DNA from 2 places in the Pseudomonas sp. Sample_16 genome. Region 2 is predicted to be linked to the other one. Evidence: predicted binding sites of a transcription regulator. Region 2 holds the regulator's gene; the other holds the start of a gene.
The links. The regulator FliA, encoded in region 2, starts transcription of late flagellar genes. The targets are predictions, from matches to a motif close to CTAAAGTTTNNNNNNNNNNNGCCGNTAA.
Positions count from the first base shown of each region.

Region 1: D8U69_RS28445 (methyl-accepting chemotaxis protein) is a predicted target of FliA. The motif match lies at 6,657-6,684, and genes of this name have one in related genera.

Region 1 covers NZ_RCOB01000218.1:33,508-48,362, reverse strand. The annotation lists gene rep (DNA helicase Rep) at 46-2,055, opposite strand; gene D8U69_RS28470 (bifunctional diguanylate cyclase/phosphodiesterase) at 2,319-3,992, shown strand; gene D8U69_RS28460 (NorM family multidrug efflux MATE transporter) at 4,130-5,527, opposite strand; gene D8U69_RS28455 (LysR substrate-binding domain-containing protein) at 5,686-6,606, shown strand; gene D8U69_RS28445 (methyl-accepting chemotaxis protein) at 6,789-8,765, shown strand; gene D8U69_RS28440 (aldose 1-epimerase family protein) at 8,961-10,175, shown strand; gene D8U69_RS28435 (YifB family Mg chelatase-like AAA ATPase) at 10,172-11,665, opposite strand; gene D8U69_RS28430 (accessory factor UbiK family protein) at 11,899-12,159, opposite strand; gene glnK (P-II family nitrogen regulator) at 12,580-12,918, shown strand; gene D8U69_RS28420 (ammonium transporter) at 12,954-14,291, shown strand; gene D8U69_RS28415 (secondary thiamine-phosphate synthase enzyme YjbQ) at 14,507-14,855, shown strand, end outside.
Region 2 covers NZ_RCOB01000197.1:104,529-119,383, forward strand. The annotation lists gene D8U69_RS26330 (CheW domain-containing protein) at 1-557, opposite strand, end outside; gene D8U69_RS26335 (ParA family protein) at 559-1,347, opposite strand; gene motD (flagellar motor protein MotD) at 1,391-2,281, opposite strand; gene D8U69_RS26345 (flagellar motor protein) at 2,294-3,034, opposite strand; gene D8U69_RS26350 (chemotaxis response regulator protein-glutamate methylesterase) at 3,034-4,161, opposite strand; gene D8U69_RS26355 (chemotaxis protein CheA) at 4,211-6,484, opposite strand; gene D8U69_RS26360 (protein phosphatase CheZ) at 6,540-7,328, opposite strand; gene D8U69_RS26365 (chemotaxis response regulator CheY) at 7,348-7,719, opposite strand; gene fliA (RNA polymerase sigma factor FliA) at 7,886-8,626, opposite strand; gene fleN (flagellar synthesis regulator FleN) at 8,623-9,453, opposite strand; gene flhF (flagellar biosynthesis protein FlhF) at 9,570-10,895, opposite strand; gene flhA (flagellar biosynthesis protein FlhA) at 10,907-13,036, opposite strand; gene D8U69_RS26390 (RHS repeat-associated core domain-containing protein) at 13,342-14,424, shown strand; gene D8U69_RS26395 (RHS repeat-associated core domain-containing protein) at 14,690-14,855, shown strand, end outside.

The DNA of each region.
Region 1 (14,855 bases), on a different contig from region 2:
CTGTTGGCGCCTTTTGCGCCGAAGGTGTCAATAAAAGTGTCAATTCTAGCGCTTTAACATCGCGCGTATATCCGCCAATGCGTTGTTTCCGCGCACGGCTTTGACTTCGGTCGGGGTATCGTCGTTGCCTTCCCAGGCGAGGTCGTCCGGTGGCAACTCATCGAGGAAGCGGCTCGGCGCGCAATCGATGATCTCGCCGTACTGCTTGCGCTTGGCAGCGAAGGTAAAGGCCAGGGTCTGGCGCGCGCGGGTGATGCCCACGTAGGCCAGGCGGCGTTCTTCTTCGATGGTATCGGCTTCGATACTGGAGCGGTGCGGGAGGATTTCCTCTTCCATGCCCATGATGAACACGTAGGGGAATTCCAGGCCCTTGGAGGCGTGCAAGGTCATCATCTGCACGCCTTCGGCGCCGTCTTCTTCTTCCTGCTGACGCTCGAGCATGTCGCGCAAGACCAGTTTGCCGATGGCGTCCTCGACGGTCATCTCGCCTTCTTCGTCCTTCTCCAGGGTGTTTTTCAACGCCTCGATCAGGAACCAGACGTTGCCCATGCGGTAGTCGGCGGCCTTGTCGCTGGAGCTGTTGGTGCGCAGCCAGTTCTCGTAGTCGATGTCCATGACCATGCTGCGCAGCGCCGAGATCGGATCTTCGCCGGCACACTGCTCGCGGACCCTGTCCATGAAGCGCTTGAAACGCGACAGGCGATCGGTGAAGCGGCTGTCCAAGTGCTCACCCAGGCCGATTTCGTCGGTGGCGGCGTACATCGAGATCTTGCGCTCGGTCGCATAGTTGCCGAGTTTTTCCAGGGTGGTCGAGCCGATCTCGCGGCGCGGCACGTTGATTACCCGCAGGAAGGCGTTGTCGTCGTCCGGGTTCACGATCAGGCGGAAGTAGGCCATCAGGTCCTTCACTTCCTGACGTCCGAAAAAGCTGTTGCCACCCGACAAACGATACGGCACCTGATGGTGCTGCAATTTCAGCTCGATCAACTTGGCCTGGTAGTTGCCGCGATAAAGGATCGCGAAATCGCTGTACGGACGGTCGGTGCGCAAGTGCAGGCTGAGGATTTCCATGGCCACGCGCTCGGCTTCGGCGTCCTCGTTGCGGCAGCGGATCACGCGGATCTCGTCGCCGTGGCCCATTTCACTCCACAGCTGCTTTTCAAATTCGTGCGGGTTGTTCGAAATCAGCACGTTGGCGCAGCGCAGGATGCGGCTGGTGGAGCGGTAGTTCTGCTCCAGCATCACCACTTTCAAGGACGGGTAGTCTTCCTTGAGCAGCATCAGGTTTTCCGGGCGAGCGCCGCGCCAGGCGTAGATCGATTGGTCATCGTCGCCCACCACGGTGAACTGGTTGCGCTTGCCGATGAGCATTTTCACCAGCAAGTACTGGCTGGCGTTGGTGTCCTGGTACTCGTCCACCAGCAGGTAGCGCACCTTGTTCTGCCACTTTTCCAGGATGTCGGCATGTTCTTCGAACAGTTTCACCGGCAGCAGGATCAGGTCGTCGAAGTCCACCGCGTTGAACGCCTTGAGCGTGCGCTGGTAGTGGGTGTAGACGATGGCAGCGGTCTGCTCTTTGGGGTTACGCGCGTTTTCCAGGGCCTGGGCCGGCAGGATCAGGTCGTTTTTCCAGGCGCCGATCATGTTCTTGATCTCGTCGACACCGTCGTCGCCCGAGTATTCCTTCTGCATGATGTCGGTCATCAGGGCCTTGACGTCGGTCTCGTCGAAGATCGAGAAGCCCGGTTTGTAGCCCAGCCGCACGTGTTCCTTGCGGATGATGTTCAGGCCCAGGTTGTGGAAGGTGCAGACCGTCAGCCCGCGACCTTCACCGGCACGCAGCAGGGTGCCGACCCGTTCCTTCATCTCGCGGGCGGCCTTGTTGGTAAAGGTCATGGCGACGATGTACTGGGCGCGGATGCCGCAGTTCTGGATCAGGTGCGCGATTTTGCGCGTGATCACGCTGGTCTTGCCGGAGCCTGCACCGGCGAGCACCAAAAGAGGGCCGCCGACGTAGCTCACGGCTTCTTGCTGCCGGGGATTGAGTCGGGACATAGGTAAATTCAGGAGTCAGTCACGAAATGGGCCGGCATTTTAACAGGCTCAGCAAATTGTGCTGCTCTCTCCGACTTGTGACGCAACACGCGATCTCTAATTGCCGCTTTTGTTACTTTCACGCAGGATGCGCAACGGATTTGCGTCTAATGTTCGTAATTCCGGATACAAAGACCTCGTTTGATAACTGATGTCATTGTCATTAGTTGTCGGCACGGCATAATGCCCGTCGCCTACATCTTTGCAGAGTCTAGGGAGCTAGCTTGTCTACGCCTGTCGAACCCTTGCGTTTGCTGCTACTGGCCGAAGAGCCAGCGTGGGCAGCGTTGTTGCGCGAGTGTCTGGCTCCGATGGGGAGCTCGGCCGTGCTCATCAGCGCGCCGAGTTGGGAGTCGGTCAGCAGTCTGTTCGATGACAACCGCAGTGCGGTGTTATTGACGATCCCGGCTCTTCAGCCGGCGCCGGGCCGTTGCTGTCTGCCGACGGTGTTGCTGCTTGAGCACGAGCCGCTCACACCGCCCGACGGCGTCAGCGACTGGCTGGTACGCGAGCATCTCGACCCCGGCATGCTGCGCCGCTGCCTGCGGCATGTGCGCGAACGTGGCGTGCTGGAGACCACTTTGCAACGCCTGGCCGAGCAAGATCCGCTCACCGGTATTGCCAACCGCCAGGGCTTCCAGACCCTGCTGACGGCGCGCCTGGCGGAAAACGACGGTCGCGGTCTGGCGCTCGGGCATCTCGACCTCGATAACTTCCGTCATGCCAACGACGCCCTCGGCCATCAGGCGGGCGACCGGTTGATCCTGCAAGTGGTCGCCCGGCTCAAAAGCCAGCTCGAAGCCGGTGATCAACTGGCGCGGCTGGGCAGCGATGAGTTCGCGCTGCTGATCGACACCCGCCGCGCCCCTCTACGCGCCGAGTGGATGGCCGAACGCATCACCGAAGCGCTGGCCGAGCCCTATTGGGTCGATGGCGAAAGCCTGTTGATCGGCTCCAGCCTGGGCATCGCCCATGCCCGTGCCCAAGCCGGTGCCGACCCGTTGATGTGGCACGCGCACATCGCCATGCAGCAGGCCAAGAGCACTCAAGGCTGCACCTTCCACATCTTCAACGAACGCATCAATCGCAATGCCCGCAGCATTGCCGATCTCGAAACCGAGCTGCGCCGGGCGTTGCGCCGCGATGAGCTGGAGCTGCACTACCAGCCACGCCTGAACCTTGAGGACGGGCAGATCGTCGGTCTCGAAGCGCTCGTGCGCTGGCGTCACGCTGAACGCGGGTTGTTGCCGCCAAGCGAATTCGTGCCGCTGGCCGAACAAAGCGGCCTGATCGTGCCGCTGGGTTACTGGGTGATTTCCCGTGCCCTGCGTGACATGCAGGCATTGCTGGAGCTGGGTTTGCCGCCGTTGCACATGGCGATCAACTTGTCGTTCCGTCAATTCCAGGACAGCCAGTTGCTTTCGACCTTGAGCCGGTTGATTGCCGAGCGCGGCGTCGAGGCACAGTGGCTGGAATTCGAATTGACCGAAACCGCGGTGATGCGTCGTAGCGATCTGGTGAAGCAAACCATGGATGCCCTCGGGCGTCTGGGCGTGCGCTTCTCCCTCGACGACTTCGGCACCGGGTTCTCATCGTTCGTGCACCTCAACAGCCTGCCGATCACTTTGCTGAAGATCGACAAGAGCTTTGTCGGCGGCATGGAGCAGCGCGAAGAGAACCGCAAACTGGTCCACGCGATGATCAACCTGGCGCACAACCTCAATCTCGAAGTCGTCGCCGAAGGCGTGGAAACGCCAGAGCAACTGGAATTGTTGCGCGGGTTCGAATGCGATCAAGTGCAGGGCTATCTGATCAGCAAGCCGTTGGCGCTGGCGGACCTGGTGGAGTACCTGATGTTTGGCAGCAGCCAGCAGCCAGCGCTGGAAGTGGTGGTGTAACCGTAACGCTTGCAGGAATGCGCTTTGGGTGGCGAGGGAGCTTGCTCCCGCTGGGTCGCGCAGCGACCCCAAAAGCTTTGCGACAGCTGCGCAGCTGAGCGGGAGCAAGCTCCCTCGCCACACAATCCCCGGGGATTTCAGTCAGGTTGAGCCATCCGGAAACCTTCCTTAAGTGTTGGCTCCCGCCGAATCATCCGCTTCATCTTCCACTCAAACGCCAGCGTCAAACTGACCGCTGCGCAAGCCAGTCCCAGCGCCAGGCCCCACCAGACGCCCGTCGGCCCCCAGTTCAAATGGAACGCCATCCACCATGCGGCCGGTGCGCCGATCAGCCAATAGCATCCCAGGCCGACCAGGAACGTGGTCTTGGCATCCTTGAGCCCGCGAATGCAGCCCATGGCAATGGTTTGCGTGCCGTCGAACAGCTCGAACCACGCCGCTACCGCCAAGAGGCTCACGGCCAGATTGATGACTTCACGGAACGCCGGGTCGTTGTGGTCCAGGAACAGGCCGATCAACTGATTCGGCAGCAGCCAGAAGACCATTGCGAAACACAGCATCGCCGCCGCACCGAAGGCGATGCCGACCCGGCCGGCCAGTCGCGCATCGAGCAATTGCCCGGCGCCGTAATGCTGACCGATGCGCATGGTGATGGCGTAGGAAATGCCCGCCGGGACCATGAACGCCACCGAGACGATTTGCAGGGCAATCTGGTGCGCCGCCAGTTGCGTGCTGCCCATGGTGCCCATGCACAACGCCGCGAACGCAAACAGTCCGACTTCCACTGCATAGGTGCCGCCAATCGGCAGACCCAGTCGCCACAGTTCCTTCAGATACTGTCGGTTGAGCCGCAGCAACCCCTGGCGCAGCGGATACGCCTCGTACGCAGGATGCCGGCGAATGTGCCATGCCAGCGCCAGGGCCATGAGGTTGGCGACAATCGCGGTGACCAGGCCGATGCCCATCAAACCGAGTTTCGGCAGGCCGAACATGCCGGTGATCAACGCGTAGTTGAGCAGGAAGTTGGCCACCGTGCCGCCCAGGCTGATAACCATCACCGGTGTCGCGCGGCCGATGGCGCTGGTGAAGCCGCGCAAGGCCATGAAACTCAGATAACCGGGCAGGGCGAACGGCAAAAAGATCAGAAATTGCCCCGCCGCTTGTACGTTGCTTTCGGTCTGGCCGAACAGCAGCAACACCGGTTTGAGGTTCCACAGCAGTAACCCGGCGCCCAGCGCCATCAACCAGGCCAGCCACACTCCGGCCTGGGTCAGTCGGGCCGCGCCAAGAATGTCGCCCGCGCCCTGACGGATCGCCACCAGCGTACCGACCGCCGCGATCACGCCAATGCAGAAAATCGACACGAACGAATAGGTCGCCGCACCCAGCCCGCCACCGGCCAGCGCCTCGGGACTCAGGCGGGCCATCATCAAGGTGTCGGTGAGCACCATCAGCATGTGCGCCAACTGTGAGGCAATCAACGGCCCCGCCAGCCGCAGGATGGCCCAGAGTTCAGTACGTGCTGGATGCTGCATGGTCATCAGGCTCGATCATCAACGTGAAGAGGAAAGCACCGATTCTCGGCGCTTCACGGGGTTTGCACAAAGGGATAAAAAGGATGGATGGCATGATTCAAACTCATGCTGCAGAGTTTCTGCTAGGGTGGCCAAGTCCCGCTGTAGGAGCATTCCCAATGTCACGTCGTCTTCCTCCCTTGTATGCCCTGCGCGCATTCGAAGCGGCGGCGCGGCACAGTTCGTTTACCCGCGCAGCCGAAGAACTGTCGATTACCCAAAGTGCCGTGAGTCGTCATATTCGTACCCTCGAGGAGCATTTTGCCTGTCGCTTGTTCCATCGCAGTGGCCGCAACTTGCAACTGACCGAGTCGGCGCGACTGATCCTGCCCGGCATACGCGAGGGCTTCACAGCACTTGAGCGAGCCTGCAATACCCTGCGCGCCGAAGATGACATCCTGCGCATGAAGGCGCCGTCGACCCTGACCATGCGCTGGCTGCTGGCGCGGCTCAGTCGATTTCGGCACCTGCAACCGGGAAATGAAGTGCAATTGACCAGTGCCTGGATGGACGTAGATTCGGTGGATTTCAACCATGAACCGTTCGACTGCGCAGTCATCCTCAGCAACGGGAACTTTCCTCCGGACTGGGAGGCAAGTTTCCTGTTCCCCGAAGAACTCATTCCTGTGGGCGCACCGAATCTTCTGAAGGATCAACCCTGGGACGTAGCGCGTCTGGCCAGTGCCGAACTCTTACATCCAACGCCCGATCGGCGCGACTGGCGCAATTGGCTGGAGCATATGGGCCTGACCGATCAAGTGTCGCTCAAGGGTGGGCAGGTCTTCGACACGCTGGAGTTGGGCATGATCGCCGCCGCTCGAGGATACGGTGTTTCCATGGGGGATCTGCTGATGGTGGCGGAAGATGTCGCCCAGGGGCGGTTGAGTCTGCCGTGGCCGACGGCCGTCGCCAGCGGTGAGCATTATTACCTTGTCTGGCCGAAAACGCGCCCGGGAGGCGAACGTTTGCGCCGTCTTGGCGACTTCCTGCAGAGCGAAGTACGAGCCATGGAATTGCCGGATGTCCACCGATTGAGCTGAATCGATAGAGCTGCCTGGGTGATGGCTTTAAGCTATATCCCGGCGAATTACTCAAGTATCTCGATTTGCCGCCGAAAATCTGCATGTTAGGACCTTCGTGCAGGTTCGACATATTGTCCATTATTAGAAATGTTGCTGAGCATTGGGGTCGGGATGATCCAGTCGCTCGGCCAGGAGCTGTCATGTCTCAACCTCGTGCCCGGATCGCCTCACAGCTTGGTCTCGCGCTTGCCGTGATACTGGCCATTGTCATCACCGGCAGTACCTTGTTCGCCCTGCGTTCGCTGGACACGGCCAACCTGGCGACCCGCGAAGAGCACTTGGCCAGTGAGGCCCGGTTGCTGGCCGATCAGTTGAGTACTTTCCACGGTACATTGCGCGAAAGCACCCAACGCCTGGCAGGGCTGTTCGAGAAGCGCTTCAGCGCGGGCCTTACCGTGCACCCGGATGAACCGGTGAATGTGGCGGGCACGCAGACGCCTGGCCTGCATCTGGGAAGCGAAGTGCTCAACAACAACTTCAAGGAAGTTGATGAGTTCAAGCAGATGACCGCGGGTGTGGCCACGGTGTTCGTGCGCAGCGGCGAAGAATTCATTCGCGTCAGCACCAACGTCACCAAGCAGGACGGCAGCCGCGCCATCGGTACGGTGCTCGATCATGCGAACCCGGCCTATGCTCGATTGATGGCGGGGCAGAGCTTCGTCGGTCGATCCCTGCTTTTTGAACGTTTTTACATGTCGCAGTACACGCCGCTGCGTGACAGCAGCGGCAAGGTGTTCGCGGTGTTGTACGTAGGTTTTGATTACACCGATGCGCAGAAGGCCCAGTTCGAAAACCTCAAGCGCTTCCGCATCGGCCAGACCGGTTCGCTGGCGCTGCTGGATGAGCAAAACAAATGGCTGGTGCCGATTGCCGGTGTAGAAGCCCTGGACCAGGCTGTCCCGGCCATCAATGCGCTGGCGAAAACCCCGGGTAAAGGCGAGTTCTGGAGCGACAAGACCGAAGACTTCTACAGCATCGCCGTGCCGTTCGAGGGGGGGCCGTGGTCGGTGGTGGCGAGCATGCCGAAAACCGAAATCAGCGCCGTGACCTGGAGCGTCGGTATTCAGTTGGCAATCGGCAGTTTGCTGGCGATGCTGATTGCGGTGGGTTCGGCGGTCTGGTTATTGCGCAGCAAACTCGCGCCGTTGGGTGATCTGGTGCGTCAGGCCGAAGCATTGGGTGCCGGTGATTTGAGCGTGCGCTTGAACGTGTCGAGCAACGACGAGATCGGTCAACTGGCCCGCGCCTTCAACCAAATGAGCCAGGCGCTGTCGACGATGGTCGAGCACATCCGCAAGGCCTCGGTAGAGGTCAACAGTCGTGCCCAGGCGCTCTCGGGGCTGTCCGGTGGTGCCTACGAAGGCATGGAGCAGCAGTCGGGCGAGATCACCAGCATGGCCGGTGCCGTCGAAGAATTCAGCGCCACGTCCCTGAACATCGCCGACAACATGGGCAACACCCAGCGTCTGGCTCAGGAAAATGCGCAACAGACGCAAATCGGTCGCACGTCGATGGATGAAGCGTCCTCGTCTCTGGAGCAAATCGCCGGGGCGTTGAACAGCACTGCAACGGTGATCAATACCCTGGGTCAGCGCTCCCAGGAAATCGGCGGCATCGTCGGCGTGATTACCTCGATTGCCGAACAGACCAACCTGCTGGCGCTGAACGCGGCGATCGAAGCCGCCCGCGCCGGCGAGCAGGGTCGTGGCTTTGCCGTGGTGGCCGACGAAGTCCGTAACCTGGCATCCCGTACCCGCCAGGCGACTGACGAAATCTCCGGCATGATCCAGAGCATCCAGCAGGAAACCGGCAATGCCATCAGCACCATGGAGCAGGGCAACGTGCTGATGCAGGAAGGCTTGTCGCGTAACGCCAACGTCGCTACGGCATTGGCGCGCATCGACGAACAAAGTCGCTCGGCCGGTCAGCAATTCGCTGCGATCACCACGGCGACCCAAGAGCAGAGCAGCACCGCGACCTTGCTCAGCAGCAATTTGCAGAGCATTGCGTTGGCCAACAGTGAGCAGCGTGAAGTGGTAGCCAATCTGGCAGTGACCGCCAAAGAGCTGGAGAAACTGGCGGCGGATCTGCGTTCCGAGGTTGATCGGTTTCGGTGAGGTGTTGCTGACATAGACTTTGCGTGCGAACTCGCCCTCACACCGTCCGTATTACACAGGATAGGGTGAGGGCCTGCTCGCGAAGGCATCAGTGTCGATTGTTGAGTTATCGCAGCGTCAAACCTGTTTTTCTTACTTGCTGAAACGTTTCCGCAGCGCTATAAAAATGGCACAACTCCAATAAAGGCTGCTGCCATGTCCCCGCTTAAACTTGCCGTCGCCCTCGGCGCGCTGTCCGCTGCTACCCACGCCATGGCCTGGGACTACGTCCTTCTCGATGCTGACAAGCCCGCGCAAAACTGGACCATCACCAGTGAGCAGCTTGGCGTGAAAACCGATAAACCCTTTTCCGTGAGCCTGCGCACGTTGCACGGTGGGCGGCAGGAAGGTGTCAGCATCGTTGATATCGATAACGGCACAATGAAACTCTCGGTGGTGCCGACCCGGGGCATGAATGTCCTGCACGCCTCTGTTGGCAACGTGCGCATGGGTTGGGATTCGCCCGTCAAGGACGTGGTCAACCCGGCCTTCATTGAACTCAGCGGGCGCGGTGGTCTGGGCTGGCTGGAAGGCTTCAATGAACTGGTGACCCGCTGCGGTTACGAATGGGTCGGCCATCCCGGCATGGACAATGGTGAGCTGCTGACGTTGCACGGTCGCGCTGCCAACATCCCGGCCAGTACCGTCACGCTGCACATCGACGAAAAACCACCCTACGCCATCAGCCTTCGCGGCGAGCTGAAAGAGCAGGCCTTCAAGAAAGTCGACTTTTCGGTTGTCACTGAACTGGTCACCCAGCCCGGCAGCGTGCGTTTCGTACTCAACGATACGCTGACCAACAACGGCGATTATCCAAAGGAATACCAGACGCTTTACCACAGCAACTTCAGTAGGCCGTTCCTTGAGCAGGGCGCACGTTTTGCCGCGCCGGTTAAACAGGTTTCGCCCTTCAACGACAAGGCCAAGGGCGATTTGGCGGACTGGAATACATATCGCGGGCCGACCAAGGATTACGACGAAACCGTCTATAACGTCGTGCCCTATGCTGACGCCAAAGGCGAAACCCTGACTGTTTTGCACAACCAGGCTGGAAGCCTCGGTGTTTCCGTTGGCTTCAATACCCAGCAGTTGCCCGTATTTTCCCTTTGGAAAAACACCGATACCCAAGGGCAGGGCTATGTCACCGGCCTTGAACCGGGTACCAGTTTTTCCTACAACCGTCGCTATCAGCGACCGCTAAATCTGGTGCCTACCATTGCATCGAAGGAACACAAACAGTTTCAGATCAGCTACAGCCTGCTCGCGGACAAAGACGCTGTGGATAACGCCTTGAAGCGTGTGACCGAGATTCAGGCCGGGAGAGAAACCGAATTGCGGCAGACACCGCTGGTTGACCTGACCGAACATTAAGGCGTCGCTGGCCGGTATTGCAGCGCTTCGGCAAGGTGCTCACGTTTGATGGTATCGACTTGCTCAAGGTCGGCCAGTGTCCGGGCGACCTTGAGTAAACGATGCGCCGAACGCAGCGACAATGTCAGCCGTTCACAGGCTGACTCCAGCCATTTCTCATCAGCTGTGGATAACTGGCAGTGTCGCTTCAGCCCCGGCAGATCGAGAAACGCGTTGGCACAACCCTGGCGTTTCTGCTGTCGTTCTCGAGCCTCTGCCACCAAAGCAGCGGCACTGGCGCTGTCTTCTCCAGGCTTCACCTGCGGGTTCAACGCCGTCGCTTCACGCGCCACCGTCAGGTGTAGATCGATTCGGTCGAGCAGCGGTCCTGACAACTTGTTGCGATAGCGCTGCACCATGTCCGGCGTGCACGAACACTTGCCGCTCGGCTCGCCAAGATATCCGCAGGGGCACGGATTCATCGCCGCTACCAACTGGAAGCGTGCCGGAAAACGTACGCGATCCTTGGCCCGGGCAATGACGATATGCCCGGACTCCAGCGGCTCGCGTAATACCTCCAATACCTTGCGATCAAATTCCGGCAGTTCGTCCAGAAAAAGCACGCCGTGGTGGGCCAGGGTTATTTCGCCGGGTTGCGGTTTCGAGCTGCCACCAACCAAGGCTGGCCCCGATGCCGAGTGGTGCGGTTGACGGAATGGGCGCTGCGGCCAATGAGTCAGCGGCGCGCCACTGGCAACTGACTGAATTGCCGCCACCTCCAAAGCCTCGCTCTCGGCCAGGGGTGGCAGCAGCCCCGGCAACCGGCTGGCCAACAATGTTTTACCGGTTCCCGGAGGCCCGTTGAACAACAGGTTATGCGCCCCCGCAGCAGCAATCAGCAATGCCCGTTTGGCAGCCAGTTGCCCCTGCACTTCATTCAAGTCGGGATAAGGCTTGCTGGCATGCATCAACCCGTCAGACACATACGGCTCAACCGGCGTATGCCCGTTGAAATGCGCCACCGCTTCCAGCAAATGATCCACGGCGTAGACCTTCAACCCCGAGGCCAGACACGCCTCCTCGGCATTCGCTCGCGGTACCACCAGCGCACGACCAGCCTTGCGCGCCGCCAGTGCTGCCGGCAGCACGCCGCGTACCGGCCGTACCGCTCCTGACAACGCCAACTCGCCCAAGCATTCCACCTCGTCCAGTGTCAGACATGGCACCTGCACACTCGCCGACAGAATCCCCAAAGCAATCGCCAGATCAAACCGCCCGCCATCCTTGGGCAGATCCGCCGGAGCCAGATTCAAGGTGATCCGCCGCGCCGGAAACTGCAGCCCGGAATTGATGATCGCGCTGCGCACCCGATCCTTGCTCTCCTTCACCGCCGCCTCGGGCAGCCCGACCATGGTCAGGGAGGGCAAGCCATTGGCCAGATGGACTTCGACGGTGACAGCGGGGGCTTCCACGCCAATCTGGGCGCGACTGTGGACGATGGAGAGGGACATGGTGTTCCTTGAAATGTACAGGGGCCGCTTCCTGCGGTTCTTCAAGGGTAGTCAGGAGATGAGAGTTTCGCGTGGCGGGAGTGAAGGCAAAATTTCACGGGATGTTGCGAGCCATTCTGGGATGCCGGGTTTGGGATCAATAGATCGGAGCCTGCAGCAGCTCCTGCAAGCGAAGCGGAAGGTTGTTCCGACCTTCAATCGCGAGCAGGCTCGCTCTTACAGGGCTTGCGGCGTCACTCGGCTGGAGGAGTGAGCCTCGCTTCCAGTTCCGCAACCTTCGCTTCAAGCGCTTCCAACCGTGCCCGCGTGCGCGCCAGCACCACCATCTGGCTATCAAACTCTTCGCGACTCACCAGATCCAGTTTGCTGAAGCCGCTCTGCAGCAACATTTTGAACTGACTTTCGATTTCAGCTTTCGGCAGAGGCGTGTCGCCACTGAAGAGGCGGGAGGCGGTGCCGGTCAGGGCGTCGAGGAAGTCTTTGGGCGCGAGCATGGGAAGAGGTCCTGATAACAATGGCAGGCAGTGTATCACGCAGTGTCTATAGTCATTTTCGTGGGCAATGGATGCACGCTTTTCGCGCATGCGGACGGACGGCATCGCACCGTTGTTGTGCGTATCGCGTCGGGCATTGTGGTGATGATCTGGTCATCTGCGAGCAAGGGCTTGAAAACAGAGGATTTTGCGGAGATGGCAAGCTTTCTGCTTAGACGCTAGTGACCCATGCACTGATGCAGTCGCTGTGACGAATGCAGTGCGCCAGGCGAAACGGGGAAGTGTTTCGCAAGGAGCGGTTAACTGGCGTCGGACGGGCAAGTCAGAGCCGACGATGCGTTACAAAGCCAGGCACTGCGCTTAGACTTGAGACGGGTTTGTTTTCCTGGGGCAAGTCCACCAATTCGGGAGAGAGTTTTCATGAAGCTAGTCACTGCCATCATCAAGCCGTTCAAGTTGGACGACGTGCGCGAGTCGTTGTCCGAGATCGGCGTGCAGGGCATTACCGTTACTGAAGTCAAAGGCTTCGGTCGGCAGAAGGGTCACACCGAGCTGTATCGTGGCGCGGAGTACGTGGTCGATTTCCTGCCAAAGGTGAAGATTGATGTCGCCATTGACGACAAGGATCTCGACCGGGTTATCGAAGCGATAACCAAGGCCGCCAACACCGGCAAGATCGGTGACGGCAAGATCTTCGTGGTCAATCTGGAACAGGCGATTCGCATCCGTACCGGCGAAACCGATACCGACGCAATCTAAGCCGCCACAAACCCAACGCCCCAGGAGAAAACAATATGACTCTGCGTAAAATCGCAGGGCTAGGAGCCCTGTTGTCCCTCGTAATGCCCGGCCTGGCCATGGCGGCAGACGAAGTGGCAGCCCCAGTCCTCAACTCCGGCGACACCGCCTGGATGATGACCTCGACAGCCCTCGTGCTGTTCATGACCATTCCCGGCCTCGCGCTGTTCTACGGCGGCATGGTTCGGTCGAAAAACATTCTTTCCGTGATGATGCAGTGCTTCGCCATTACCGGTCTGATCAGCGTCCTGTGGGTCATTTATGGCTACAGCATCGCGTTCGACACCACCGGCATGGAGCAGGGCGTCGTCAACTTCAACTCGTTCTTCGGCGGCATGGGCAAGGCGTTCCTCGCCGGTGTCACGCCTTCGAGCCTGACCGGTCCCGCGGCGCTGTTCCCCGAGGCGGTCTTCATCACCTTCCAGATGACTTTCGCCATCATTACCCCAGCGTTGATCGTCGGTGCTTTCGCCGAGCGGATGAAGTTCTCCGCCATGCTGGTCTTCATGGGCATCTGGTTCACTCTGGTTTACGCACCGATCGCGCACATGGTCTGGTCCGGTAACGGCGGCCTGATGTGGGACTGGGGCGTGCTCGACTTCGCTGGCGGCACCGTGGTGCACATCAACGCCGGTGTGGCCGGTCTGATCGCCTGCCTGGTACTGGGCAAGCGCAAAGGCTTCCCGACCACCCCGATGGCGCCGCACAACCTCGGTTACACCCTGATGGGCGCGGCCATGCTGTGGATCGGCTGGTTCGGTTTCAACGCCGGTTCCGCCGCTGCGGCCAACGGCACTGCCGGCATGGCGATGCTGGTGACCCAGATCGCCACCGCCGCTGCCGCACTGGGCTGGATGTTCGCCGAGTGGATCACCCACGGCAAACCAAGCGCATTGGGCATCGCCTCGGGTGTGGTTGCCGGCCTGGTTGCCATCACTCCGGCCGCGGGCACCGTTGGCCCAATGGGCGCACTGGTGATCGGTCTGGCTGCAGGCGTGGTGTGCTTCTTCTGCGCCACCACCCTGAAACGCAAACTCGGTTATGACGATTCCCTCGACGCCTTTGGCGTGCATGGTATCGGCGGTATCCTCGGCGCGATCCTGACCGGTGTGTTCGCTGCACCGTCGCTGGGTGGCTTCGGCACCGTGACCGACATCGCCGCACAAGTGTGGATTCAGTGCAAAGGCGTGGGCTTCACGGTGATCTACACCGCGATCGTCACTTTTATCATTCTCAAGGTACTCGACGCCGTCATGGGCCTGCGTATCACCGAAGAAGAAGAGGCTGTCGGCATCGATCTGGCGCTTCACAACGAACGCGGCTACAACTTGTAAGCACGCGCATTGAAAAACTTGCCCGGCTTGCCGGGCATTTTTTTGTCTGCAATTTGTCATTGAAGTAAGCGCTGAAAGGTTTTTTCTTACAGCTTTGGCGGTGTTTACGACACGTGTTTTTGTACCGTCGATGGCTTACATGACTGGAGGATTATTAGGGCCTTTGTTTTTTCCCAGAGCGCGCTAGAATGCGCCCCGAACGTGCGGAGAACTGTATGTGGCAACAGACTCTGATAACCCTGCGGGCAAGGCCCCGGGGCTTTCATCTGGTAACGGACGAGTTACTCGCCGGCTTGCCTGAACTCAAGGCGTGTCGGGTCGGTCTGTTGCATTTGTGGCTGCAGCATACCTCGGCGTCGTTGACCATCAACGAGAACGCCGATCCGGCGGTACGTCGCGACTTCGAACGATTTTTCAATCGTCTGATCCCACAAGGAACAGACGGCTATGAGCATAACGACGAAGGCCTGGACGACCTCCCGGCGCACTTCAAGGCCAGCGTACTTGGCTGTCAGCTCAGTTTGCCGATCTCGGCAGGCCGATTGGCGTTAGGGACCTGGCAAG
Region 2 (14,855 bases):
GAACCCAGGCACACCAGCGGCACCGCCAGGGTCAAGCCGGCGACATCGAACAACAGGCATTCGAACGGCTCGGCAGCCCAGGAAGGACGATCGTCGGTTTCCAGCGGTGGCGGTGTGTTGGCGGGCGGCAGATGAACTTCGACCACCGGCGCCACCAGCGTTGGCTGCACCTCGGCAACCTTCGGTTCCGGCACTTGCTGTACTTCGGCGACGGGCGCCGCCAGTGTTTGCAGCAATGGCGCGATGGTCGATACCGACGGCAGCATCGACGTGGGTGCTTCGATCACAGCAATTGCCGGACGTGCAGGCACTTCCATCGGCACGGCCGCTTTGGCGACCGGCTCGGCAGTAAAACCAGCCTGCCGGGCGTCACGAGCCTGCTCTTCAAGCACCGCGGCCTGGAACTCATCGAGTGCCGCTTCGTCTTCGACCACCTCAGGAAGCGGGTCAAGCGGAGCCAACAGTTCCTCGGTCACCTCTTGCAGAAGGTTGTCCAGATACGACTGCAGCGCCAATTGCGGACGCGACGTGAGTTTCAATGGCCGGTCAAGACTCATCTCACGCCACCTGCGGAACAAGTTGTGCCGCCAGCAGATGCTTGAGCAAGGCGCGGTAAGCCAGGACGCCGCGACTCTTGCCGTCGAATTGCGAAGGCGTCAGCCCGGCCCGGCTGGCATCGCGCAGGCGGGTGTCCACCGGGATGTAGCCTTGCCAGATTTCCTCTGGAAATTTATCGCGCAGGACCCGCAGCGTGCCCAGGGAGGCCTGGGTGCGGCGGTCGAACAGTGTCGGCACGATGGTGAACGGCAACGCCTGTTTGCGGGATCGGTTGATCATCGCCAACGTGTTGACCATGCGCTCCAGGCCTTTGACCGCCAGGTGTTCGGTCTGCACCGGGATCACCAGCTGCTGGCTCGCCGCCAAGGCATTGACCATCAGCACACCGAGCAGCGGCGGGCTGTCGATCACCGCGTAATCGAAGTCTTGCCACAACTGCGCCAGGCTCTTGGCGATCACCAGTCCCAGCCCACTCTGCCCCGGCGACTGACGCTCGAGGGTCGCCAGCGCGGTGCTCGAAGGCAGCAGGGAAATGCGCGGGTCGCTGGTCGACAGCAGCAGCTGCCCCGGCAAGCCCTGGGGCACGTTGCCCTTGTGCAGGAACAGGTCGTAGTTGCTATGTTCCAGGCTGTCGGGGTCGTAACCGAAATAGCTGGTCATCGAGCCGTGGGGGTCGAGGTCGACCACAACCACGCGCTTGCCCGCCTCGGCCAGCAAACCGGCTAAAGCGATGGATGAAGTGGTTTTACCGACACCACCCTTTTGATTGGCGACTGCCCAGACTCTCATTCGGATTGTTCCTCCCGGCCCAATGAATCGACCGAGAAATAGCTCAACGTGTTAATGCGGGTGACGGAGAATTGACGGCGCTCTCTCGTACCGGCGACTTGACCGGGGTCGGTGCAGTTTGTGTGCCAGCACGCTTCAACGCGGCATCCGGTTGCGCATTGGCAGTTCCAGTGCCAGTCAGGCTGCGGCGTACATCGAGGTTGCGCGACACCACCAGCACCACGCGCCGATTACGTGCCCGGCCTTCTGCCGTGGCGTTGTTGGCGACCGGCTGGAATTCGCCATAGCCCACCGATGCCAATCGACCGGGATTCACACCCTGCATCGCCAGCATGCGCACAATGCTGGCTGAGCGGGCCGACGACAGTTCCCAGTTGGTCGGGTACTGCGCGGTACGAATAGGCTGATCGTCGGTGAAGCCTTCGACATGAATCGGGTTGTCGAAGGGTTTCAGGATCGCCGCGACCTTATCGATGATGTTGAAAGCGATGTCACTGGGCATGGCGTCGCCACTGCCGAACAACAGGCTGGAGTTGAGCTCGATCTCCACCCACAACTCGTTGCCACGCACGGTCATCTGGTTGGACTGGATCAGATCACCGAACGCCGCACTGATGTCGTCGGCGATGCTCTTCAGCGGATCGCTGCTACCGGCGACGCCGGCGTCGACTTGCTCGCTGTCTTTGACCAACGGCTTGGCCGGGGTCACGGTCTTTGGTCGCTCCTCACCGATCGGAATCGGCTTGAGCGCGCGGTCGCTGTCGGTGAAAACACCGATCAGCGCCTCGGAGATGATCTTGTACTTGCCTTCGTTGATCGACGAGATCGAATACATCACCACGAAAAAAGCGAACAGCAGCGTGATGAAATCCGCGTAGGACACGAGCCAGCGCTCGTGGTTAACGTGTTCTTCCTGATGCCGACGACGAGCCATTAGGTTAGTCCCTTAATCCATGAAGCCTTGCAGCTTCAACTCAATGGAGCGTGGGTTTTCACCTTCGGCGATCGACAGAATCCCTTCCAACAACATTTCGCGATAACGCGATTGGCGCAACGCGATGGATTTGAGTTTGGCGGCAATCGGCAACAGCACCAGGTTGGCGCTGGCTACGCCATAAATGGTGGCGACGAACGCTACGGCGATGCCGCTGCCCAATTGCGACGGGTCAGCAAGGTTGCCCATCACATGGATCAGGCCCATTACTGCACCGATGATGCCGATGGTCGGCGCATAACCGCCCATGCTTTCGAAGACTTTGGCCGCTTCGATGTCGCGGCTTTCCTGAGTGTAGAAATCCACTTCCAGAATGCTGCGGATCGCTTCCGGTTCGGCGCCATCCACCAGCAATTGCAGGCCTTTGCGCGAGTAGTTGTCGGGTTCGGCGTCGGCCACCCCTTCCAGACCGAGCAAGCCTTCCTTGCGTGCGGTCAGGCTCCAGTTGACGACACGATCTACGCCGCCTGCCAGGTCGACACGCGGCGGAAACAGAATCCACGCGAGAATCTGCATCGCGCGCTTGAAGGCGCTCATTGGCGATTGCAGCAATGCCGCACCAATGGTCCCGCCGAGTACGATCAAGGCTGCGGGGCCGTTGGCCAGCGCACCCAGATGGCCGCCTTCGAGGTAGTTGCCGCCGATGATGGCGACGAACGCCATGATGATGCCGATAAGGCTGAGAACATCCATCAGATACACGCCTCGACGATGTGCCGGCCAATGTCGTCCAGGCTGTACACCGCGTCAGCGAGTTCGGCTTTGACGATGGCCATCGGCATGCCGTAGATCACGCAGCTGGCTTCATCCTGCGCCCAGATCGAACTGCCGCCCTGCTTGAGCAGGCGCGCGCCCTCGCGACCATCGGCGCCCATGCCGGTCAACACCACCGCCAGAACTTTGTCACCGTAGGACTTGGCCGCCGAACCGAAGGTGATATCGACGCACGGTTTGTAATTCAAACGCTCGTCGCCCGGGAGGATTTTCACCGCCCCACGGCCGTCGATCATCATTTGCTTGCCGCCCGGTGCGAGCAGGGCCAGGCCAGGACGCAGGATATCGCCGTCCTCGGCTTCCTTGACGCTGATGCGGCAGAGTTTGTCCAGACGCTCGGCGAACGCCTTGGTGAACGCAGCGGGCATGTGCTGGATCAGCACGATCGGCGCCGGGAAGTTGGCCGGCAATTGGGTCAGCACCCGCTGCAAGGCAACCGGGCCGCCGGTAGACGTACCGATGGCCACCAGTTTGTAGGCTTTGCGTTTTGGCGCCGGTGATGACTGCGTGGGCGCATGGGTACGCACCGGAATCGGAGCCGGTGCCGGACGCACAGGTGCGCTGCTGCCGTAACTGCTTGTGGAAGGCGTAGGCGTCGGAGCAGGTGCGGCCACCGGAGCCGGTGCACTGTAGGCGCTGACACGACGGTTGCTGCGCGAAATGCTCAGAATCTTTTCGCACAGCAGTTGCTTGACCTTCTCGGGGTTGCGCGAGATGTCTTCGAAATTCTTCGGCAGGAAATCCACCGCGCCGGCGTCCAGCGCATCGAGGGTAACCCGGGCGCCTTCGTGGGTCAGCGAGGAAAACATCAAGACCGGGGTCGGGCAGCGCTGCATGATGTGCCGCACCGCCGTGATGCCGTCCATCATTGGCATCTCGTAGTCCATGGTGATCACGTCCGGCTTGAGAGCCAGCGCCTGATCGATCGCCTCTTTTCCGTTGGTCGCGGTACCGACGACCTGGATATTCGAATCCGCTGAAAGAATTTCCGAGACGCGGCGGCGGAAAAACCCCGAATCGTCCACCACCAGGACTTTGACTGCCATAAACACTCCATTAGGTGCAGCGGCGCGTCATCGCGCCGCTGCCCCGGATTCAAATACGCTTTGTGGCGTAACGCTTGAGCATGCTTGGAACATCGAGAATCAGCGCAATGCGGCCGTCACCGGTGATGGTGGCGCCGGACATGCCCGGGGTTCCCTGGAGCATTTTGCCCAATGGCTTGATGACCACTTCTTCCTGGCCCACCAGTTGATCGACGACGAAGCCGATCCGCTGGGTGCCCACCGAAAGGATCACCACATGGCCTTCGCGCTGCTCTTCGTGAGCGGCGGAGCTGACCAGCCAGCGCTTGAGGTAGAACAACGGCAGCGCCTTGTCCCGCACGATCACCACTTCCTGGCCGTCCACCACGTTGGTGGTCGACAGGTCGAGGTGGAAGATCTCGTTGACGTTCACCAGCGGAAAGGCGAACGCCTGGTTGCCGAGCATGACCATCAGCGTCGGCATGATCGCCAGGGTCAACGGCACCTTGATGACGATCTTCGACCCCTGGCCCTTGGCCGAGAAAATATTGATCGAACCGTTGAGCTGGGAAATCTTGGTTTTCACCACGTCCATGCCCACGCCACGACCCGACACGTCGGATATCTCGGTCTTGGTCGAGAAACCCGGGGCGAAAATCAGGTTGTAGCACTCGGTATCGCTCAGTCGATCGGCCGCGTCCTTGTCCATCACGCCGCGTTTTACCGCGATCGAACGCAACACGTTCGGGTCCATGCCCTTGCCATCATCGGAGATCGACAACAGGATGTGATCGCCTTCCTGTTCCGCGGCGAGAATGACCTTGCCGCCACGGGCCTTGCCCGAGGCTTCGCGTTCTTCCGGCGACTCGATGCCGTGGTCGACCGCGTTGCGCACCAAGTGGACCAACGGGTCGGCCAAGGCCTCGACGAGGTTCTTGTCGAGGTCGGTCTCTTCGCCGACCAGCTCCAGGTTGATCTCTTTCTTGAGCTGGCGCGCCAGGTCGCGAACCAGGCGCGGGAAGCGCCCGAAGACTTTCTTGATCGGTTGCATCCGGGTCTTCATGACCGCGGTTTGCAGATCGGCCGTGACCACGTCGAGGTTGGACACGGCTTTGGACATGGCTTCGTCGGCGCTGTTGGCACCCAGGCGGACCAGGCGGTTACGCACCAGCACCAGTTCGCCAACCATGTTCATGATTTCGTCGAGACGCGCGGTGTCGACCCGCACAGTGGTCTCGGCTTCGCTGGCCGGTTTTTCCGCGGGCGGTGCGGCCGGGGCACGGGCCGGAGCCGGTGCAGCGGCGGCAGGTGCCGGCTTCGCGGCTTCGGCCTTCGGTTCAGGAGCCTTGGCCACCGGCTTCGGTGCCGCAGCCTTGGCGACAGGCGCCGCAACCGAGGCGCTCGCGCCGGTTGCCGTGCCAGCCGTGGCGCCCACTTCAGTGAACTTGCCCTTGCCGTGCAATTCGTCGAGCAGCGATTCGAATTCGTGATCGGTAATCAAGTCACTGCCGGCCGCCGCAGCGGTTGGCGCAGCAGGCGTCGGCACCGAAGCGATGGCCGATTCCAGCGCATCCACGGCAAAATTGCCCTTGCCGTGCAGTTGGTCGAGCAGTGCTTCGAATTCGTCGTCGGTGATGTCGGAACTGTCGCCCGCGGCTTTCGGAGCCTGCGGCGCGGCAGGGGCCGCCGGTGCCACCGCATCAACGGCGAACTGGCCTTTACCGTGCAACTGGTCGAGCAACGACTCGAACTCGGCGTCGGTGATTTCGTCGCTGGCCGCAGTATCGGCGGCGGGCGCTGGAGCAGCCGCCGGCGCCTCGGCCTGGGCCTTGACGGCGTTCAGCGAGTCCAGCAGTTGTTCGAATTCATTGTCGGTGATGTCGCCTGACTCGCTTTGAGCGGCAGGTTCTTCAACCACTTCGGCGACGGGTGCTGGCGCTGCCTCGTCAGCCGATTGCGGCTCGGCCAGACGGGCCAGTGCCGCGAGTAATTCTGGCGTGGCAGCCGTGATCGGGCCACGCTCGCGGACTTCGCTGAACATGCTGTTCACCGCGTCCAGTGCTTCGAGAACCACGTCCATCAATTCCGAGTCAACGCGACGTTCGCCCTTGCGCAGGATGTCGAACACGTTCTCGGCGATGTGGCAGCACTCCACCAGCTCGTTGAGCTGGAGGAAGCCGGCGCCCCCTTTTACAGTGTGAAAACCGCGAAAAATTGCATTGAGCAGATCCGCATCATCCGGTCGGCTTTCCAGCTCGACCAGCTGTTCGGACAGTTGCTCTAGAATCTCGCCGGCCTCAACCAGGAAATCCTGAAGGATCTCTTCATCGGCGCCGAAGCTCATTAATGGTGTGCTCCTACAGGTCTAAAAACCCAAAAAACCTGAAATTCCTGAAACTCTAGAATCCAAGGCTGGATAACAAATCGTCCACATCGTCCTGACCGGACACAACGTCTTCTCTTTTATCGGCATGAATCTGCGGACCTTCACCCTGAGAGAGATGTTTTTGTGGATCTTTTTCTGCAAGCATTGCTTCACGGTCATGCTCGATGCCCGCAAAACGGTCAACCTGACTGGCCATGAGCACGAGCTTGAGCAGGTTGCTCTCGACTTCGGTGACGAGTTGGGTCACACGCTTGATGACTTGACCTGTGAGGTCCTGATAATCCTGGGCCAGCAGAATATCGTTGAGGTTTCCCGACACGGCACGGTTGTCTGTGCTGCTGCGCGTCAGGAACCCGTCGACTCGCCGGGCCAGTTCGCGGAACTCTTCAGCCCCGACTTCGCGACGCATGAACCGCCCCCAATCCGTGCTCAAGGCCTGGGCTTCGTCAGCCAGGCTGTTGACCAGCGGCGTGGCGTTTTCCACCAGGTCCATGGTGCGGTTGGCTGCGGCCTCGGTCAGCTTGACCACATAACCCAGACGCTCGGTGGCGTCGGTGATCTGTGACACCTCTTCGGCTTGCGGCATGTGCGGGTCAATCTGAAAATTGACGATCGCGCTATGCAGCTCGCGCGTGAGCTTGCCCACTTCCTGATACAGGCCGCGGTCACGGGTCTGGTTGAGCTCATGGATCAATTGCACAGCATCGCCAAACCTGCCCTTTTCAAGGCTCGCGACCAGTTCGACGGCGTGTTTTTTCAGGGTCGATTCAAAATCGCCCTGCGAAGATTCGTTATGCCCCATAGCTCCCCCGTGGCGCAGTTCAACCGATGCGTTCGAAAATCTTCTCGATTTTTTCTTTCAACGCCTGGGCCGTGAAGGGTTTGACCACATAGCCGTTTACACCGGCCTGGGCCGCTTCGATGATCTGCTCGCGCTTGGCTTCAGCGGTCACCATCAACACCGGCAGGTGCTTGAGCTTTTCATCGGCACGCACGTGACGCAGCAGATCGATACCGGTCATGCCAGGCATGTTCCAGTCGGTCACCAGAAAGTCGATGCTCCCGCTGTTGAGGACCGGAATGGCGGTAGTGCCATCGTCGGCCTCGACCGTGTTGGTGAACCCAAGGTCACGCAACAGGTTTTTTATGATCCGCCGCATCGTTGAGAAGTCATCAACGATGAGGATTTTCATGTTCTTGTCCAATTCGACCTCCAAGCAGACTAAAACGCGCCCAGCACCTGGACGCGCCATTTCAATCAATCTGGCAAAGCACTCGATGACTGTCTGGAGTACAACGAAGCGAGACCGGCGCGGTTCATCACCCCACCAGCCACGTCGCAGTGCCCCCACACTGCCTTCAGCGCGCTCGCCACTCTCCCAAACGCCCCCTTAAACGGGCCGCGCACTGGCTATGTAACTGGCTGACCCGAGATTCGCTGACCCCCAGGACCTCACCGATTTCCTTGAGATTCAACTCTTCGTCGTAGTACAGCGCCAACACCAGTCGCTCGCGCTCCGGCAAATTGGCAATCGCGTCCGCCAGCGCTGCCTGGAAGCGTTCATCCTCCAGATCGCGTGACGGCTCGAGATGAGCACTCGCGCCATCCTCGTGCAGCCCTTCGTGTTCGCCGTCCTGCAACAGATCGTCGAAACTGAATAACCGGCTGCCCAGGGTGTCGTTCAAAATCCCGTAATAATCGTCGAGACTCAATTGGAGTTCGGCCGCAACTTCGTGATCTTTAGCGTCACGGCCGGTTTTCGCTTCAATCGAGCGGATGGCGTCGCTGACCATGCGGGTATTGCGGTGGACCGAGCGTGGCGCCCAGTCACCCTTGCGCACTTCATCGAGCATGGCGCCGCGGATGCGGATGCCCGCGTACGTCTCGAAACTCGCGCCTTTGCTGGCGTCGTATTTGGTCGAGACTTCCAGCAGGCCGATCATCCCGGCCTGGATCAAGTCTTCGACCTGGACACTGGCCGGCAGACGCGCCAGCAAGTGATAGGCAATGCGTTTGACCAGCGGCGCGTAACGCTCGATCAGCTCGTACTGCGCATCGCGTGCCGATTTCTTGTAGAGGTTGTAGCCGCTGGCTGTCATAGCACGGGTCCTGCCGTTTGTTGCACGAGGCGTTCGACGAAGAACTCCAGATGCCCACGCGGGTTGGCGGGCAACGGCCAGGTGTCGACCTTCTGCGCGATTGCCTTGAACGCCAGCGAGCACTTGGAGCGCGGGAATGCTTCGTAGACGGCACGCTGTTTTTGCACGGCCTTGCGCACGCTTTCGTCATAAGGCACGGCGCCGACGTATTGCAGGGCGACGTCGAGGAAACGATCCGTGACCTTGGTCAACTTGGCGAACAGATTGCGCCCTTCCTGCGGGCTCTGGGCCATGTTGGCCAGCACGCGGAAACGGTTCATGCCGTAGTCACGGTTGAGCAGTTTGATCAGGGCGTAGGCGTCGGTAATGGAGGTCGGCTCGTCGCAGACCACCAGCAACACTTCCTGGGCGGCACGGACAAAACTGACTACCGAGTCACCAATCCCCGCAGCGGTGTCGATCACCAGTACGTCGAGGTTGTCGCCGATATCGCTGAAGGCCTGGATCAGGCCGGCGTGCTGCGCCGGGCTCAAGTGAACCATGCTCTGGGTGCCGGACGCGGCGGGAACGATGCGGATGCCGCCGGGGCCCTGCAACAGGACGTCGCGCAGCTCGCAGCGACCTTCGATCACGTCGGCCAGGGTCCGTTTGGGTGTCAGCCCCAGCAGAACGTCGACGTTCGCCAGCCCCAGATCGGCGTCCAGCAGCATGACGCGCCGGCCGAGCTCAGCTAGAGCCAGGGACAAGTTCACTGACACGTTAGTCTTCCCGACGCCACCTTTGCCGCCGGTCACCGCGATCACCTGTACGGGATGCATGCTGCCCATGTTATTTCTTTACCTTGTCTTGCATAGACGGAGGCCACATTACTGGCTGCGCGTTCACAATCGGAACAATGCATGGCAGACCATCGATGTAGGTACAAAAACTATTCATTGTTACCTCAGCCTACCTGCTTGGTGGGGCTGTGGTAGATATCAGCGAACATGTCAGCCATGGCTTCTTCGCTGGGTTCTTCCTGCATTTGCACGCTCACGGCACGGCTGACCAGTTGATGACGGCGCGGCAGATGCAAATCATCCGGAATCCGCGGGCCATCAGTCAGGTAGGCTACCGGCAACTCATGGCTGATGGCCAGGCTCAACACCTCGCCCAGACTGGCCGTTTCATCCAGTTTAGTCAGGATGCAGCCAGCGAGCCCGCAACGCTTGTAACTGTGATAAGCGGCGGTTAGAACCTGTTTCTGGCTGGTGGTTGCCAGAACCAGATAATTTTTCGATTTGATGCCACGACCGGCCAGGCTTTCGAGCTGCATGCGCAATGCCGGATCGCTGGCTTGAAGGCCGGCGGTATCGATCAGCACCACACGCTTGCGCAGCAAAGGTTCCAGCGCCTGCGCCAGCGATTGCCCCGGATCGACGTGGGTCACCGACACATTGAGAATCCGGCCGAGGGTCTTGAGCTGTTCCTGGGCACCGATACGGTAGCTGTCCATGCTCACCAGCGCGATGTTCTGCGCGCCGTACTTGAGCACATAACGGGCAGCCAGCTTGGCCAGGGTGGTGGTCTTGCCCATGCCGGCAGGGCCGACCATGGCAATCACACCGCCCTCTTCCAGCGGCTCGATTTCCGGCGTGGCAATCATCCGCGCCAGATGCGCCAGCAACATGCGCCAGGCTTGGCGGGGTTCTTGAATATCGGTGATCAGTGCCAGCAAGTCGCGGGACAACGGCCCGGACAAACCGATACGTTGCAGACGGCGCCAGAGGTTGGCCTGGCCCGGGCTGCTGCCTTGCAGCTGATTCCATGCCAGGGAGCCCAGCTGTACTTCCATCAGTTCGCGCAGGCTGTTGAGCTCAAAACGCATCGAGTCAAATACCCGGGAGTCCACCGCGGGCGCCGCAGCAGGCGCTGGCGCAGGACGCCGAGGCTCGGCGTAGGTCGGCTCGATCAGTGGCTCGGCGGCGGTGAGGGGCAACCCGGCGAACAACTGGCGATTGGTGGCATTGTCGCTTTCGCCGTCGCTGCGCAGGCTCAGCTCGGCCTGGGCGGTGACGATGCGCGACTGCGTCTTGCGCAGCTCGTCTTCGAGTTCCATGTTCGGCACGCGTGGCGCCAGCGCCGACAGCTTGTAATCCAGGGCAGCCGTGAGCTCGACACCACCGGCGATGCGACGGTTGCCGATGATGGCCGCTTCAGCGCCCAGTTCATCACGAACCAGTTTCATGGCCTGACGCATATCGGCGGCGAAAAAACGCTTAACTTGCATAAACCACTACCTCAGCCGTTGGGCCCTACTGTCGCAACGATGGTCACTTGCTTGTTGTCAGGGATTTCCTGATAAGCCAACACGTGCAAACCCGGGACTGCCAGCCGGCCAAATCGCGAGAGCATCGCGCGAACCGGACCGGCCACCAGCAGAATCACCGGTTGACCTTGCATCTCCTGGCGCTGCGCCGCATCGATCAGCGAGCGTTGCAGCTTTTCAGCCATGCTTGGCTCCAGCAGAACGCCCTCTTCCGAGCCTTGTCCTGCCTTCTGCAGACTATTGAGCAATATTTGTTCCAACCTTGGCTCCAGCGTGATCACTGGCAGCTCGGAGTCAGTGCCTACAATGCTTTGCACGATTGCGCGGCTAACGCCGACACGCACCGCAGCCACCAGGGCGGCGGTATCTTGACTCTTGGAAGCGTTGTTGGCGATGGCCTCGGCAATGCTTCGAATGTCACGCACCGGCACCTGCTCTGCCAGCAGCGCTTGCAGAACCTTGAGCAGTTGCGACAGCGACAACACACCTGGCACCAATTCTTCGGCCAGTTTCGGCGAGTTTTTCGCCAGCAACTGCATCAGTTGCTGCACTTCCTCGTGCCCGATCAGCTCACTGGAATGCTTGTACAGAATCTGGTTCAAGTGAGTGGCCACTACTGTACTGGCATCAACCACTGTATAGCCAAGGGATTGTGCCTGGGCACGCTGACTGATTTCGATCCAGACCGCTTCCAGACCGAAAGCCGGATCTTTGGCGGTAATGCCGTTGAGCGTGCCGTATACCTGCCCCGGGTTGATCGCCAGTTCGCGATCCGGGTAAATCTCGGCCTCGGCCAGGATCACCCCCATCAAGGTCAGGCGGTAGGCACTTGGTGCCAGGTCGAGGTTGTCGCGGATGTGCACGGTCGGCATCAGGAAGCCCAGGTCCTGGGACAACTTCTTGCGCACGCCCTTGATCCGCGCCAGCAATTGACCACCCTGATTGCGATCCACCAATGGAATCAGGCGGTAGCCGACTTCCAGGCCGATCATGTCGATCGGCGTCACGTCATCCCAGCCGAGCTCCTTGGTTTCCTGCGCGCGCGCTGGCGATGGCAGCAACTCTTGTTGACGCTTGACCTCCTGCAACGCCTGGACCTTGACCTGGTTCTGCTTGCGCCAGAACAGGTAGGCACCACCCGCCGCCAGGGCAGCCATGGTCAGGAAGGAAAAGTGCGGCATGCCGGGCACCAGCCCCATCACCGCCATCAAGCCTGCCGATACGGCCAGCGCCTTGGGCGATGCGAACATCTGACGATTGATCTGTTTACCCATGTCTTCCGAACCGGAAGCACGGGTCACCATGATCGCCGCAGCGGTGGACAACAACAGTGATGGCAATTGCGCCACCAAACCGTCACCGATGGTCAGCAGTGCGTAAACCTTGCCGGCATCGGCGAAGGTCATGTTGTGCTGGAAGATACCGACCGCCATGCCACCGATCAGGTTGATGAACAGAATCAGCAAACCGGCAATGGCGTCACCACGCACGAATTTGCTGGCACCGTCCATGGAGCCATAGAACTCGGCTTCCTGTGCCACTTCCGAACGGCGGGCCTTGGCCTGGTTCTGGTCGATCAGACCGGCGTTGAGGTCGGCGTCGATGGCCATCTGTTTACCGGGCATCGCATCGAGGGTGAACCGCGCACTCACCTCGGAAATCCGCCCGGCACCCTTGGTTACCACGACGAAGTTGATGATCATCAAGATCGCGAAAACCACGATACCGACCACGTAGTTACCGCCGATCACCACCTCACCGAAGGCCTGGATCACCTTACCGGCGGCAGCGTGGCCGTCCTGACCGTGGAGCATCACCACCCGCGTCGACGCCACGTTCAACGCCAGCCGCAACAGCGTCGCCACCAGCAGAATGGTCGGGAACACGGCAAAATCCAGCGGCCGCAGGGCGTAGACGCAAACCAGCAGCACAACGATGGACAAGGCAATGTTGAAGGTGAAGAACACGTCCAGCAGAAACGGCGGAATCGGCAACATCATCATTGCCAACATGACCAGCAGCAACAGCGGCACGCCCAGATTGCCTCGACTGAGGTCTGCCATGTTCGTGCGGGCACTGTTGATTAACTGAGAGCGATCCACCGGTATTCCCCGTTCCTTTGAAGCAAACTTTTGACGCCTGAAGCAGGCTCGGGGCGGCTATTGCAAGAAGCCTTCCAACTTTAGCGGGGGGTTGAAATACAGGGTTTTATCGGGGGGATTCGTATCGCATGAACGGGCCCTTTCGCGGGCAAGCCTCGCTCCTACGGGTGGATCGATATTTTGTAGGAGCGAGGCTTGCCCGCGAAGAGGCCGCAACTGCCCACCTATCAGTTCTGCTAGTACCCAACCCTTGTAAAGCCGCCAATACTGAGCGCCCGATCTTCGGACCTTCGGAGCACCCGCTCATGACATCGCCCCGTGAAACCGTACTCTGCCGATACCACTACGATCCCCTTGATCGCCTGATCAGTCACGCCCTGCCAGACATCCCAGAGCGCCAGCGCTTTTACTGCAAGAGCAGGCTGGCCACCGAGATTCAGGGGGCGATGCGTTTTTCGATCGTCCAGCATGGTGACCAGTTGTTGGCGCAACAGCGAGGTGAAGGTGATGCGCCTGATACCACGTTGTTGGCCACCGATCAGCAGCGTTCGGTGTTGCAGACGCTCAAGGCCGATCATCCACCGCAGCCCATCACCTATTCGCCCTATGGTCACCGCACCGTTGAAAGCGGGTTGCTCAGCCTGCTTGGTTTTAACGGCGAACGGCCCGACCCGGTGACGGGGTGTTATTTGCTGGGGAACGGGTATCGGGCGTTTAATCCGGTTTTGATGCGGTTTAATAGCCCGGACAGTTTGAGTCCGTTTGGGAAGGGCGGATTAAATCCATATGCTTATTGCACCGGAAACCCTATCAGCAACACCGACCCAACAGGGCACTTCTCCTTGAAAATGATACAGCTTCTTGAAAATTATAAACCCCCCTTAAAAATTCCGAGACCGTTCAGCAAAACTATCCCTGACTCCAAGCTCGCTGGTTTTCACGGATCATCGAGCAGGCATAAAGAAAGCTTGGAGAAAGGAGTAAGAAATGCAGATATAGCCGCATTTGGTCCAGGATTCTATGCAACCCAAGACATAGAATTCGCTGCTAAATATGCACAAAAAAGCGTTTATAAAGATTACCTAGAGCTTATTCCCACCTCAAATCCCAATATAGATCTAACGGCCGTTTTCCCTTATCAAAATACTTCATCGTCCCCCGCTGTAACAAATACCTCATACCACCTCTGGCCAAGCACACCCGAAATTTTTACAGTGCACATTGAAAACTATTCAAACCTAGTACCAAACAAAGATTTTGTATTCGCTAAAAACAACACACTTGTCCTTCCTGAAACGATGCATAAGAATATTAAAGCTGCACACCTAAAGACTTTGGCTTCTCCGCCAACGCCTTGGACCAAAAACTTAACGATAAGAGCGACTTAAGTGCAAAACAATGCCGTCCGGCTAAATGATCCGTCACTGAGAGATCGCGACAATTGCGCTCGGGATCGGATTTCGACACGGCCAAGCTTTTCAGCGATAAGCACCTGCTGAAAGTTTGACCGGGAACAGAGTATCTACAGGAGGGGTGTCACACAGCAAAATCGGACCAGCATTCCCAGCGCACCTATCAGTTCTGCTAGTACCCAGCCCTTGCAAAGTCGTCAATACTGAGCTTCCGATCATCGGACCTTCGGAACAACCACCCATGACATTGCCACGTGAAGCCGTGCTCTGCCATTACCGCTACGATCCCCTTGATCGCCTGATCAGTCACGCCCTGCCAGACACCCCCGAGCGCCAGCGCTTTTACTGCAAGAGCAGGCTGGTCACCGAGATGCAGGGGGCGATGCGCTTCTCGATCGTCCAGCATA